DNA from 3 places in the Allobosea sp. P4_E12 genome. Region 1 is predicted to be linked to each of the others. Evidence: riboswitches for the same ligand, from Rfam matches in the RefSeq annotation. Region 1 holds a riboswitch; each other region holds the start of a gene.

Evidence for each region. Region 1 has a riboswitch for cobalamin ahead of AC1DW9_RS02315 (ABC transporter substrate-binding protein). Riboswitches for the same ligand answer to the same signal wherever they lie in the genome.
Region 2: it holds a riboswitch for cobalamin, as region 1 does, so the genes downstream of both, AC1DW9_RS11400 (TonB-dependent receptor plug domain-containing protein) here and AC1DW9_RS02315 (ABC transporter substrate-binding protein) in region 1, are expected to answer to the same signal.
Region 3: it holds a riboswitch for cobalamin, as region 1 does, so the genes downstream of both, AC1DW9_RS25240 (CbtB domain-containing protein) here and AC1DW9_RS02315 (ABC transporter substrate-binding protein) in region 1, are expected to answer to the same signal.

The regions. Positions count from the first base shown of each region.
Region 1 covers NZ_JBFUIY010000002.1:46,457-50,834, reverse strand. The annotation lists gene AC1DW9_RS02320 (FecCD family ABC transporter permease) at 1-792, opposite strand, end outside; gene AC1DW9_RS02315 (ABC transporter substrate-binding protein) at 801-1,829, opposite strand; cobalamin riboswitch at 2,106-2,315, opposite strand; gene AC1DW9_RS02310 (ribonucleotide-diphosphate reductase subunit beta) at 2,406-3,533, opposite strand; gene AC1DW9_RS02305 (ribonucleoside-diphosphate reductase subunit alpha) at 3,659-4,378, opposite strand, start outside.
Region 2 covers NZ_JBFUIY010000007.1:202,713-207,090, reverse strand. The annotation lists gene AC1DW9_RS11410 (heavy metal translocating P-type ATPase) at 1-796, shown strand, start outside; gene ccoS (cbb3-type cytochrome oxidase assembly protein CcoS) at 793-969, shown strand; cobalamin riboswitch at 987-1,187, shown strand; gene AC1DW9_RS11400 (TonB-dependent receptor plug domain-containing protein) at 1,308-3,251, shown strand; gene AC1DW9_RS11395 (ABC transporter substrate-binding protein) at 3,272-4,117, shown strand; gene AC1DW9_RS11390 (FecCD family ABC transporter permease) at 4,114-4,378, shown strand, end outside.
Region 3 covers NZ_JBFUIY010000023.1:43,247-47,624, reverse strand. The annotation lists gene cobN (cobaltochelatase subunit CobN) at 1-80, opposite strand, end outside; gene cobW (cobalamin biosynthesis protein CobW) at 84-1,133, opposite strand; gene AC1DW9_RS25250 (DUF1636 family protein) at 1,138-1,527, opposite strand; gene AC1DW9_RS25245 (CbtA family protein) at 1,577-2,317, opposite strand; gene AC1DW9_RS25240 (CbtB domain-containing protein) at 2,330-2,560, opposite strand; cobalamin riboswitch at 2,548-2,730, opposite strand; gene cobU (bifunctional adenosylcobinamide kinase/adenosylcobinamide-phosphate guanylyltransferase) at 2,871-3,395, shown strand; gene cobO (cob(I)yrinic acid a,c-diamide adenosyltransferase) at 3,409-4,020, shown strand; gene cbiB (adenosylcobinamide-phosphate synthase CbiB) at 4,124-4,378, opposite strand, start outside.

The DNA.
Region 1 (4,378 bases):
GCCGACGATACTGACCATGGTCGCTGTCATGACGGCCGTCGTCACGAACAGCACGATGCGCACGCGGGTCACCGCCACGCCCAACGCGGCCGCGGCATCCGCGCCGAAGGCGAACGCATCGAGCGCCTTCGTATGAAAGATGCAGACAGCGAAGCCCGCGAAGGCCACTGGCGTAGCGAGCCAGACATCGGGCCAGCGCACCCCCCCGAAATTACCGAGAAGCCAGAACATCACGCCGCGGGCCTGTTCGGCACTGGCCAGCGTGGTGACGATCGTCGCGGTCGCCGCATTGAACAGCTGCGATCCGGCGACGCCTGCGAGGATCACGCGGTCGGTCGCGCCACCGGCCCCTGCGGCGAGCAAGGCAACGATGACGAGCGCAGCAATGGCGCCGAGGAAGGCACCGCCAGATATGCTGAGCGCAGCACCGCCGAAGCCCAGGATCATCACCGCGACCGCACCCGTCGAGGCTCCGGCCGAGATACCGAGGATATAGGGCTCTGCGAGCGGATTGCGCAGCAGCGCCTGCAGGATTGCCCCCGAAAGCGCGAGCGCTCCTCCGCAGAGGGCCGCCACCACAGCCCGGCTCAACCGGTAGTCGAAGATGACGCCCTGCTGGATCGCGCTCACGGGGTAGTCGAGATCGAACAACCCGTTGCCCAGGGCCCTGAAGACCGTGGCAAGCGGGATCGACATTTCGCCGATCGTCACGGCGAGCGCGATCGCGAGTATCAGCAGGACGAAGGCGAGGATCGCTACTGCGCCCCTCGCCAACCAGTTGGGCCGAACCACTCCATGGCTCACTTGGTGAGGCCGAAGCTCTTGATGCCGTTGGCCAGCGCCTCGATGCCGTCGATCGTATCAAGCCCGGCCCTGGTCGCGCCGACATCCATGATCACGATCCGCTGCTGCCGACTGGCGTCGAGCTTGCTCGCAACCGCGTCGGTCTTGAGGAAGTCGAGCTTGAGATTGATGTCATCTGCTGGGAAACGCCGGCGATCCATCTTGACCACGACGATGACGGCAGGGTTGGCGGAAGCGACGGTCTCCCAACCGACCAGCGGCCATTCCTCGTTGGTGGTGATGACGTTCCGGGCGCCGAGCTTCGACAGGATATAGGCAGGCACGCCATTCTTGCCGGCCAGGAAGGCGTCGCCCTTGATGTCCTTGCTGGAGAACCAGACCACGACGGGGACATCCTGCGGCTTGATACCGGCCACAGAAGCGACCGCCTTGTCCTCGCGGGCCTTCAATTCGGCGACCAGCGCCTCGGCGCGATCGGAGACGTCGAAGATCTGCCCGAACTCGCGAATATTGCGGTAGACGAGATCCATCGTGAACATCTGCGTGCGGACGCCGTCGCCCGGCCCGGAATTGTCCTTTCCGACGCAGTCGGTGGGCGAGACATAGGTCGGCACCTTCAGCCTCGCAAACTGGTCGCGCTTGCCGACGATGCCGTTGGGGCCGATATGCCATTCGAACATCGCAGTCACGAGGTCGGGTTCCTGGGCGACGACGGCCTCGAAACTCGGATCGTTGTCGGCAAGCCGCTTCACCTTGGCGTTGACCGCCTCATAGGGCTTCGCGACAGGGCTGAACCACACGGCTGTGCCCACGACCTTGTCGCCGAGCCCGAGCGCGTAGAGGATCTCGGTCTGCGTCTGTCCGACCGCCACGACGCGCTTTGGCGCCTGGTTGAACGTTATCGTCTCCCGGCAATTCTCCAGCGTCAGCGGATACTGCGTCGGCGCGGCCAAGGCCGCTCCGGACATCGACATGCCGATGGCTGCGACGAACGAAAGGCAAGAATGGCGTGCGGCGCTGCGCATTGAAGTCTCCGATAGCGTCGAGCGACGGCATGCGTCGCGAGGCTCGAGGGCCTCGCACGGCCGATCCTGTAATGCAACAATATTACAATTTCGATAGACTGCTCGACGAGTCTGCGTCAAGCGCTCTGCCGCGGCTGCGACCGCGTGGTTCGGCATCATGGACATGGAATTCATCGCTCCCCGAGATGACGAGCCGGGAGCTTGAGCGGATCGGTTCGGGGGTGCGGGTCTACGACCTGCCGCCGACGCAAATCCCCCCGGACACCCCGCCCGAAAGACGCTTCTGCGATCAGGGCAGGTCTCCTGGCTCGCGGGTCAGCGCTGGCTTCGCCCGGCCTTCCCGGCGTGAGAGCGCCAGTGGACGTTGGGAGAAGAGCTCGCCGCTTACAGTTGCGGGGGCAGCCTCGGATTCGGCGCAGGGCGCCTCACCGAATTCCCTCTTAGCTTCGGGCCTGGACCCGAGGAACCTTGATCGCGGCCGACCATAGAGGGGCCCAAGGCGGCGTCAAGCCGCAGGCACCGACCACACCGCCTGCTGATGGAGCCCTGCAGCGAGACGGCTCCATCCTTCTCAGCTCACTCCCAGCTCAGAGCGCCGCCGTTCTGGTATTCGATGACGCGGGTCTCGAAGAAGTTCTTCTCCTTCTTCAGGTCCATCGCCTCGCTCATCCAGGGGAACGGGTTTTCCGTTTCCGCGAAGACCGGCGCGAGGCCGAGCTGCGCGCAACGGCGGTTGGCGATGAAATGCATGTACTGCTCGCAGAGCGCAGCATTCAGGCCGAGGAAGCCGCGCGGCATGGTGTCCCGGCCATAGGCGGCCTCGAGTTCGGCAGCGTCGCGGATCATGCCGCGCAGCTCGTCCTGGAAGGCCTTGGTCCAGAGATGCGGGTTTTCGATCTTGATCTGGTTGATCACGTCGATGCCAAAATTCAGGTGAATGCTCTCGTCGCGCAGGATGTACTGGTACTGCTCGGCGATGCCGACCATCTTGTTGCGTCGGCCGAGCGACAGGATCTGGGCGAAGCCGGTATAGAACCACATGCCCTCGAAGATCACGTAGAAGGCGACGAGGTCGCGCAGGAAGGCCTGATCGGCCTCGGGCGTGCCGGTCTCGAAATCGGGATCGTCGAGATGCTGGGTGTGCTTCAGGGCCCAGGCCGCTTTGTCGGTGATCGAAGGCACCTCGCGATACATGTTGAAGAGTTCGCCCTCGTCGAGGCCGAGACTCTCGACGATGTACTGGAAGGTGTGGGTGTGCACCGCCTCCTCGAAAGCCTGGCGCAGCAGGTACTGCCGGCATTCCGGATTGGTGAGATGACGGTAGATCGCGAGCACGATGTTGTTGGCGACGAGGCTTTCCGAGGCCGCGAAGAAGCCGAGATTGCGCTTGATCGTGCGGCGCTCGTCCTCGGTCAGCCCGTCCTTCGACTTCCACAGAGCGATATCGGCCTGCATCGAGACCTCTGTCGGCATCCAGTGATTGTTGCAGCCGGCGAGGTATTTCTCCCAGGCCCATTTGTACTTGAGCGGCAGGAGCTGGTTCACATCGGCGCGGCAGTTGATCATCCGCTTCTCGTCGACGCTGACGCGGCCGCCGGAGCGATCGATCTCGCCGAGGCCGGTGGCATCGGCAGAGGTTCCGCCGGGCGCGGCCGGATTGAGATCGAGGGCGGTGGCAGGCTTGCTGTCTGACCAGTCGAGCATGATGAATATCCAATCGGGTCTGAATGTCATGGCCGGGTCTGCCCCGGCCGTCCGTATCGTTCGCTATCGGGCAGGGCCGGGCATCCATGCGCGCCGCGAAGGCGAGCGTGGATGCCGCCGCTGCCTCACTGGCAGGCTTCGCAGGTCGGATCGTCGATCGAGCAGGCGTTCGGCACGGCCATGCCATTGTCGAGCGGGATGTCGACGAGGATCGGCTTGGACGCGACGGGGACCGTTGCCGACACCGCGTTGAGCTTGCCGTCAGTGCCCTTCAGCGTCGACTTCTCGACATGGGTCGCCGAGAGCGCGCGCAGGTAATAGGTCGTCTTCAGGCCGAGCCGCCAGGCGAGGCGATAGGCCTCGTCGAGCTTCCTGCCGGAAGGCTGCGCCATGTAGAGATTGAGCGACTGGCCCTGGTCGATCCATTTCTGACGGCGTGCGGCGGCGCGGATCAGCCAGCTTGTCTCGATCTCGAAGGAGGTTGCGTAGAGCGCCTTGAGATCGTCGGGGACGCGGTCGATCTGACTGACCTTTCCGTCGTAGTATTTCAGGTCCGAGACCATGACCTCGTCCCAGAGATCGCGCGCCTTGAGATCGCGGACGAGGTCGGCATTCACGACCGTGAAGTCGCCCGACATGTTCGCCTTGACGTAGAGCTGGCTATAGGACGGCTCGATCGACTGCGAGACACCGACGATGTTGGAGATCGTTGCGGTAGGGGCGATCGCCATGCAGTTCGAGTTGCGCATGCCGGTGGTCTTCACCCGCTCGCGCAGGCTGTCCCAGTCCAGCGTCGTCGAACGATCGAGCTCGACATCGCCGTCGCGGGCCTCCGAGAGGATGTC
Region 2 (4,378 bases), on a different contig from region 1:
CCGCCACCCTCTCGCCCGCGCCATCGCCCGTGCCGCCGGCCATCCTGCTCCTGCGAGCGATGTCAGCGAAAATCACGGCGCAGGCCTGAGCGCGATTGTGGATGGGATCGAGACCCGTCTCGGCAGCGTCGCTTATTGCGAGGCCGGGGCGGAAGCCGCCATCGTCGCCGCGCGCCATCCCTCAGCCTCCCTGATCGCCTGGCGCCATGGCACTGAATGCGCCATCTTCGCGGTCGATCAGAAGATCCGGCCGGAGGCGCGCGACTGTATCGCCGCGCTACGCGGTCTCGGCCTCGAGATCCGCATTCTCTCCGGCGACCGAAGCGAAGCTGTCGCGCCGGTCGCCTCGGCCCTCGGTATCACGGAGGCCGAAGCCGGCCTGCGTCCCGACGAGAAGCTCAAGGCGCTCGACCGGCTCAGCGCCAAGGGGCGCAAGGTGCTGATGATCGGCGACGGGCTCAACGACGCTCCGGCCCTTGCCAAGGCCCATGTTTCGATCTCGCCGATCAGCGCGACCGACCTGGCGCAGGCCTCGGCCGACATTGTCTTCATCGGCGACAGCTTGATGCCGGTCGCCGACAGCCTGCGCATCGCCCGCAGGGCGCGCAACCTCATGCTGGAAAACCTCTGGTTTGCGGTGCTGTACAATGCCGTCGCGGTGCCGATTGCCGTCGCGGGCTTCGCGACGCCGCTCGTCGCAGCCGTCGCGATGTCGGGCTCGTCACTGGTGGTCACGCTCAACGCGCTGCGCGCGGGACGCGGCCTGCCGCGGCAGAATACGGGAGTGGCGTCATGAATATCCTGGTGATCCTGTTCCCCCTGGCACTCGGTCTCGGACTGCTGGGGTTGGCGGCCTTCTTCTGGTGCATGCGCACCGGCCAGTTCAGCGATCTCGAGGGACCGAGCTGGCGCATTTTGAGGGATGACGACCTGCGTTCGCCTGGGGACACCCGCACCAACGATCATTGACGCAGCGGCCGTTCCGGCCTTACCTCGCCAGCGACGGTTCCCTTAGGGGATCAAAAGGGAATGCGGTGCGGATGGTTCGCCATTCAATGCCGTGGCTGCCCCCGCAACTGTAAGCGGCGAGCCTTTCGCCACACGCCACTGGGGCCCTCGGACCTGGGAAGGCGGCGACAAGGCACCGACCCGCGAGCCAGGAGACCTGCCGTCAGCCGTGGTCACACGCGAACACGTTCGGACGGGGTGTTTCGATCGCTTGTTGAACTGCACGCTGGCTAAGGGCAGCGGACGGGGCCTCGCGTTCGCGGTGACGTGCCACAGACGTCAACGCCCGAGGTTCCATCGTGATCCGTCCTCCCAAGGTTGCCCGGCGCAGCCGGCTGCTCATCACCCTGTCGCTCCTTGTCTCCGCCGGCTCCCTCCCCGCCAACCAGGCATCCGCCCAGTCAGCCACCGAATCGATTGCCCTCGACGAAATCGTCGTCAGCGCGACGACGCGACCCACGCCAGCGCGCGAGATCGCCAATTCCGTGACCGTCATCACTGCCGGTGATATCGAGCGCGAGCAGCGCCGGACCCTGCCGCAGGCGCTCGCCGCCGTTCCCGGCCTCAATATCGTGCAGACCGGCGGGCCGGGCGGGCTGACCTCGGTCTTCATCCGCGGCACCAACTCCAACCACGTCAAGGTATTGATCGACGGCATCGAGGCCAACGACCCGTCGACCCCGAACCGCTCCTTCGATTTCGGCTCGATGCTGACCGACGACATCGAGCGCATCGAAGTGCTACGCGGACCGCAAAGCGGCCTCTACGGCGCCAACGCGCTGGGCGGCGTCATCTCGATCACCACCAAGCGTGGCGAGGGTCCGCCGAAGCTCACGGCCCGAGCCGAGGCCGGCTCATACGGCACCTTCAACCAGTCGGTCGGCCTCAGCGGCGGCGATGACCGCTTCAACTACGCCCTCAGCATCGCCCATTTCAAATCGGATTCGACCCCGGTGACGCCTCCCGGGCTCGTGCCGTCGGGGCGCCGCGTCAACCCGAATTCCTACGACAATTGGACCTATTCGGCCCGGTTCGGCGTCGCGCTGTCCGATACGCTGTCGCTGAACTGGGTCGGCCGCCACACTGACGGCTACCTGCTCTTCACCGGCGATTCCGGCTTTCCGAGCACGCCCAGCAGCTTCCGCAGCAGCCAGGACTACAAGCAGGCCTTCACCCGCGGAGAGGTCGTCTGGGATCCGCTTGGTGGGCGCTTCGTCAATCGCTTCGGCCTGTCCTACAGCAATCAGGACCGCACCGGCCGCACGCCGAATGCGATTGGTATCCTCGGCCTGCCGACGGAGAATCTCGGCGAGCGCACCAAGGTCGACTGGCGCGGCGACCTTGAGCTGATGAAGGGGCAGACCCTGGTGATGGGTCTGCAATACGAGCGCGAACGGCTGGAAACCCGCGCGCTCACGGCATCCAACGGCAATACGGGCGCCTTTGCCGAACTCCAGTCGAATTTCGGCGACCGGCTCTTCATGGTCTCGAACATCCGCTACGACGATGACGAGACCTTTGGCGGCCACACGACCTACCGCTTCGCGCCAGCCTATATCGTGCCGGAAATCGAAACCAAGCTGAAGGGGAGCTATGGCACGGGGTTCAAGGCCCCGACCCTGAGCGAGCGTTTCAGCGATTCTCGCCCGGCCTTCAACTTCTTCGGCAATCCCAACCTGAAGCCGGAAGAAAGCCGCGGCTGGGATCTTGGCTTCGAGCAGCCTCTCCTCGATGACAAGGTCCGGTTCGGCGCCACCTATTTCCACAACGACATCGAGAACCTGATCGTCACCAACGTGGCGCGGAACTCCTATGCCAATATCGGCAAGGCCACGACCAAGGGGGTGGAGGCCTTTACCGCGCTCGAAATCTCGCCGCAGTTCAAGGTGCGGGCCGACTACACCTTCACCATCGCCAAGGACGACATCGCCCGGCAGGAACTGCTGCGCCGTCCCCGTCACAAGGCCAGCGTGACGGCGAGCTGGACCCCGGTTGACAAGCTCACCCTTTCGGCGACGCTGATCTATGTGGGTGAGCGCGTCGACGGAAACCGTGACTTCTCGATCTCGCGCATGCGGGCGCCGGGTGCGGCCATCGTCAATCTCGCCGCCGAGTACAAGGCGACGGACAGGCTCAGTGTCTTCGGCCGCATCGATAACCTGCTGGACAAGCGCTACGAGAACCCCGTCGGCTTCCTGGTGCCGGGTCTGAGCGCCTATGGCGGCCTGAAGGTAACGCTGTGAAGCCTTGGGCGGCCCGCGCGATGACTCGCGGCGCCGTTCTGGCGCTTGGCCTCTTGCTCGGTTTCGGCGGCCTGACGGCCGCCGAAACGCCGGCCAAGCCATCCCGCATCGTCTCGCTCAACATGTGCTCGGACGAACTGGTGCTGCGGCTCGCCGAGCGCGAGCGCATCGCCTCGGTCACCTGGCTCTCGCAGGACCCGCGCAACGCCAACATGGCCGAGATTGCCAAGACCATCCCGGCCAATCACGGTCTGGTGGAGGAGGTGCTGAGTTACAAGCCCGATCTGATCATCGCTGGCGCCTACACGACGCGCAGCACGGTCGCGCTGCTGAAGAAGGCCGGTGTTCCCGTCCGCGAATTCGGGGTGCCGCGCAATCTCGCTGAAATGCGTGCCCAGATCGCCGAGATGGCGGCCCTGCTCGGCGAGCCAGAACGCGGCGCGGCCCTGATCGCAGCGATCGACCGGCGCCTCGACACGCTCGCCGCCAACCAAAGCGCGGGCCATCCCAGGGCGCTGGTCCTGCGGCCGAACGGGTTCACGGTCGGGCGCGGCTCGCTGGTGGACGAGATCCTGACCCGCGCCGGCCTGACCAATCTCGCCGCCGAACTCGGCATCGACAATTACGGCCAGATCGCGCTGGAGACCGTCGCGCTCGGACAGGCCGACATGCTGATCCTCAACACCACGCCGGGCGGGCCGCCCTCGCTCGCCCATGAGATCCTTCATCATCCGCTCCTGACGAAGCTCGGCGAGCGGGTCAGGCTCGTCGCCCTCCCCTCGAAACTCTGGACCTGCGCCGGACCGGCCGTGCTCGATGCGATCGAGCTGCTTGCCGCCTCCCGTACGCAAGGATCGCGCTCATGACATTGGCGGTTCAGGAAACGGTACGAGCGACGACGCCGAAGCTGGCGCGGCTCATTGTCATGCTGGCCCTATTGATGCTGGCCATGATGCTCGTTTCCATGGCGGTGGGGTATGCCCCACTCGACATCAAGGCGGCCCTCGCCGACGCCCTCGCCGGACGGAAGACCCTGCCGGCGCTCGTCCTTGTCGAGCTGCGCTTGCCGCGCGCGCTGCTGGGCGCGCTCGTCGGTTTCAGTCTCGGGCTTGCCGGCGCCGCCATGC
Region 3 (4,378 bases), on a different contig from region 1:
ACATCCCCTGGCGGCAGGGCGAGATCGACGGCGTCTTCGCCGTCGTCAAGCCTGATCTCGCTTGAGGGGAGGAGGTGCATGGCTCAGCCCGCGAGGGCGGCCTCCACGGACTTGCGATCAAAGCCCTTCAGGCCAATCACCACGAGGCGACCATCCTTGGCTTCGCCGGCCGCCCAGGCGCGGTCGTAATGATGGCTGACCCGACGCCCGACACCCTGGACGACGAGCCGCATCGGCTTACCGGGAATCGCCGAAAAACCCTTCAGGCGCAGCACGCCCTCGGCCTCCGCGGCCCTGGCAACGCGGGCCGCCAGCTCCTCGGGCGATGTCGCCGCGGCGAGAGCGAAATCGAGGCTTTCGAAATCGTCGTGGTCGTGGTCCTCGGCGCTCTCATGGTGCGAGGGGCGTCCAGCGAGATCGGCCTCGGCAGCCGCGTTGAGGCCAATAATCAGGGCGGGCTCGACCTTGCCATGGGCCGTCTCGACGATCTTGATCGCCTTCGGCAGATGCGCGGCGATCTCGGCCTTGACGCGTTCGCGGCCGGCCGCATCGACGAGGTCGCTCTTGTTGAGCAGGATCAGGTCGGCGCAGAGGATCTGGTCCTCGAACACTTCTTCGAGCGGGTTGTCGTGCCCGACCGCGGCATCCTGCGCCGCCTGCGCAGCGAGAGCGGCGGGATCATCCGCGAACTGGCCATCCGCCACGGCCGGACCATCGACCACGGCGATGACACCATCGACCGTGACACGTGACCGAATGGCCGGCCAATTGAACGCGTTGACCAGCGGCTTCGGCAGGGCAAGCCCCGAGGTCTCGATCAGGATGTGTTCCGGCGGGTTCGGCCGGTCGAGCAGCTTTTCCAGCGCTGGCACGAAGTCGTCGGCGACGGTGCAGCAGATGCAGCCATTCGGCAGCTCGACGATGTCCTCCGCGGTGCAGCCGGAAATGCCGCAGCCGTCGATGAAGGAACCGTCGAAGCCGAGATCGCCGAACTCATTGACCAGCACGGCGATGCGCTTGCCCCCTGCATTCTCCAGCAGGTGCCGCACCAGTGTGGTCTTTCCGGCCCCGAGGAAGCCGGTGATGATCGTGCAGGGGATCTTGCCCAGCGAGCGGGCTTGGGGAGCGTTCATGATCTCATCCTTGTTGGCGCGCCGGGAGAGGCGGTACGCGCGCGACCACGCCCTTGCGGAACGAAGCGGGTCTTTCTTTCCAGGGAACGATACCGTTTGCGCTGGCTGCAAAGCTTGCAGCTGCGTCAACGATTTCGGCGATATGGGTGTCTGCGTCGAGATCGCCGATCAGATAGGTCCATTTGCCGTCGGCCGCCAAGGCGACGGTGCAGGGGCGATTGCAGACCGCGAGGCAGTCGACGGGTTCGACCGGAAGCGTCCCGCCGTCGCGCGCGATGCGTTCGCGCAGCGCCTCGGCAAAACCCAGTCCGGGCTGGTCGTAACCCTCCGGCAGGTCCGCCCGCGCGCGCCGGCAGGCGACGCAGACGAAAATGGTGACATCGCCTTCGGGCATAGGCCGGTTCCTTTGCTTCCGGCGCGATCCCGGGGGATCGCGCTCAGCGTCAGGCCTTGGCCGGGGCTGCGGCACGGCGCGTCGCCCAGGGCCAGAGCACGCCGACGGCAAAGCCGGTAGCGAGCCAGAGGGCAGCCTGGAGCGCGAGCGAGAGCGCGGCGAAATGCGCTGCGATTTCGGCCGGGACCTTGCTCTCCGGGGCGGCGGGATGTGGTGCGCCGATCAGATGCGGGACGAGCATGGCAAGCACGGCAAGTGCCCGCAGCCAGCTCGCCTCCGTCCGCAGGAAGACCCAGAGGCCGCCGGCGGTGACGAGCGCGGTGGCGATCCACCAGGTCTGGCGGTGGAGCAGTTCGGCTGACGCGCTGCCGGGCAATTCCGGTGCGAGCCCGGTCGCCGGCACGAGGCCGAAGGCCAGGAAGCCGCAAGCCGCCCAGATCAGTGCGGTCCGTTCAGTGATGGCATCGCCCGCTGCGATCATGCCGCCGAGCAGCAGGGCGGCAAAGCCGATCGCGGTCGCAATGGTGACGATGGTGGTGAAGGCCGTGCGCTGCAAGCCGTCCTGTGGCTTCCACTCGGCGTGGTCGGCTGCGTCGGCGCCGCCATGGGCAAGGACGATCCTGGCATCGCCGGTGAAGCTGGCGTGCTGAAGCTCGGCTGCGCGCAACGCCGTCTCAAAGGTTTCCGCCTTGAGGATCAGCGGCGTGGTGGTGACATGCTGGAGTGCTGCGACCAGGAGCCCAGCAAGAAGCCCGGCCAGAAGACTGACCGTGAGAACACGATTGACCATGTTGCCTTTCCCTCAGTGGCAGGGAAAGGCGAGGGTGTGGCGCGTGTCGTGGGCTGCGTTGTGAACGCTGGTCGAATGGGCGAAGCCGACGGTGAAGATCAGGGCTGCGCCGAGTGCCAGGGCAGCTGCGACAGCCTTGACGCGCTCGGATGCGCTGGCCTGGGTGGTGATCGAAGCCGTATTCGTCGTCATCTCGGTCTCCTTGGCCACCCCGCCGGCAGCCCGCTGGATTGCATCACTCATCGACGGCAGGTCTCCTGGCTCGCGGGTCCGGATCTCTCGCCGCCTTCCCGGGACAATCCCAGTGGCCGATGGCGCGAAACTCGCCGCTTACAGTTGCGGGGGCAGCCGCGGTATCGCACCGCGTTCCCTTTTCACCTCCTTGCAGAGGCACCGTCGGGGATGATCATTAGCCATCTGCACGGTGCTGTGCAATGCAGCGATCGTGATTGCGAGCGCAGTGAAGCGATGTGATCTCTGATGGCCTGTCCCGGCTTGTTTCGCTTCGCTCGCCAGGTCCGTTCCTTAGGCTGATCTTCCCTGGGTTGAGATTTTGGCAGTGGCAGCGATCCTTTCCCCTCTTACCCTCGTTCTGGGCGGCGCCCGCTCCGGCAAGAGCCGCCATGCCGAGGCCCTGATCGAGATGGTGCCGGCGCCCTGGATCTATCTCGCCACGGCGCAGGCCTATGACGATGAGATGCGCGCCCGGATTGCCGAGCACCGCGCCCGCCGGTCGCAGGATTGGATGACCATCGATGCGCCGCTGGCCCTGGCGCAGGCGATCCGCGCGGTTCCCGCGGGGCAACCTGCCCTGGTGGACTGCCTGACGCTCTGGCTGACCAACGTGATACTGGCAGAGCAGGATGTGGCGGCTGCAAGCCGGGAACTGGTCGAGGCCTGCGTTTCGGCACGTGGCCCGGTGGTCCTGGTTTCCAACGAGGTCGGGCTCGGTATCGTGCCCGAGAATGCGCTCGCCCGACGGTTCCGCGACGAGGCGGGGCGGTTGCACCAGATGCTTGCGGCGCGGGCCGACCGGGTGATCTTCATGGTCGCCGGTCTGCCGATGCAGGTGAAATGAGCAGGAGGTTCCGATGACGATCGATGCTGACGAGGCCGCCCGCCACAAGGCCAAGATGGAAAAGCGCAAGGCGGTGCAGGATGCCGAGGTCGCCGCCAAGACGATCGAAAAGGGACTCCTGATCGTCAATACGGGGCCAGGCAAGGGCAAGTCGACCGCCGCCTTCGGATTGATCCTGCGGGCTCTCGGCCATGACTGGCGCGTCGGGGTGGTGCAGTTCATCAAGGGCGCCTGGGCGACAGGTGAACGCAAGGCGCTCGACGCCTTCGGCGATCGCATCGTCTGGCACACGATGGGCGAAGGCTTCACCTGGGAAACGCAGGACAAGGCCCGCGACATCGCTGCCGCCGGGCGCGCCTTCGCCAAGGCCAAGGCGTTGATGGACGATCCGGAGATACGCCTGCTCGTGCTCGACGAACTCAATATCGCGCTGCGCTACGACTATCTGCCGCTGGCGGAGGTGGTCGAGACATTGGCGAGCCGGCGCCCTGATCTGCACATCGTCGTCACCGGCCGCAATGCCAAGCCCGAGTTGATCGCCGTCGCAGACCTCGTCACCGAGATGACGGTGGTCAAGCATCACTTCGCGGCGGGCGTGAAGGCACAGGCCGGGATCGAGTTCTGAGGCCAGGGCATCGACCCGAAACGTGGATCGCAGCTTTCGGGAAAGTCGAAGCAAACACAGAAGGTGAGATCGTCGTTCCCGATGCGATGCCCGGTCCGATGAACTAGAGGGCGAGCGCGGTGACGGCCCCCGCAACGGCGAGCCCCCACAGCAGCAGACACGCCCTCCGATAGAGAGCGAGCGCCCGCCGGATATCCGCCGCTTCCGCTTCGGCCCGGCCGTCCCCCATCCACCCGTCGTCGACCCTGACATCGCCATAGACGCGCGGGCCCGCCAGCCGGAGGCCGAGCGCACCTGCCATCGCGGCTTCCGGCCAACCGGCATTGGGCGAACGATGATGGCGGGCATCGCGTCGGAC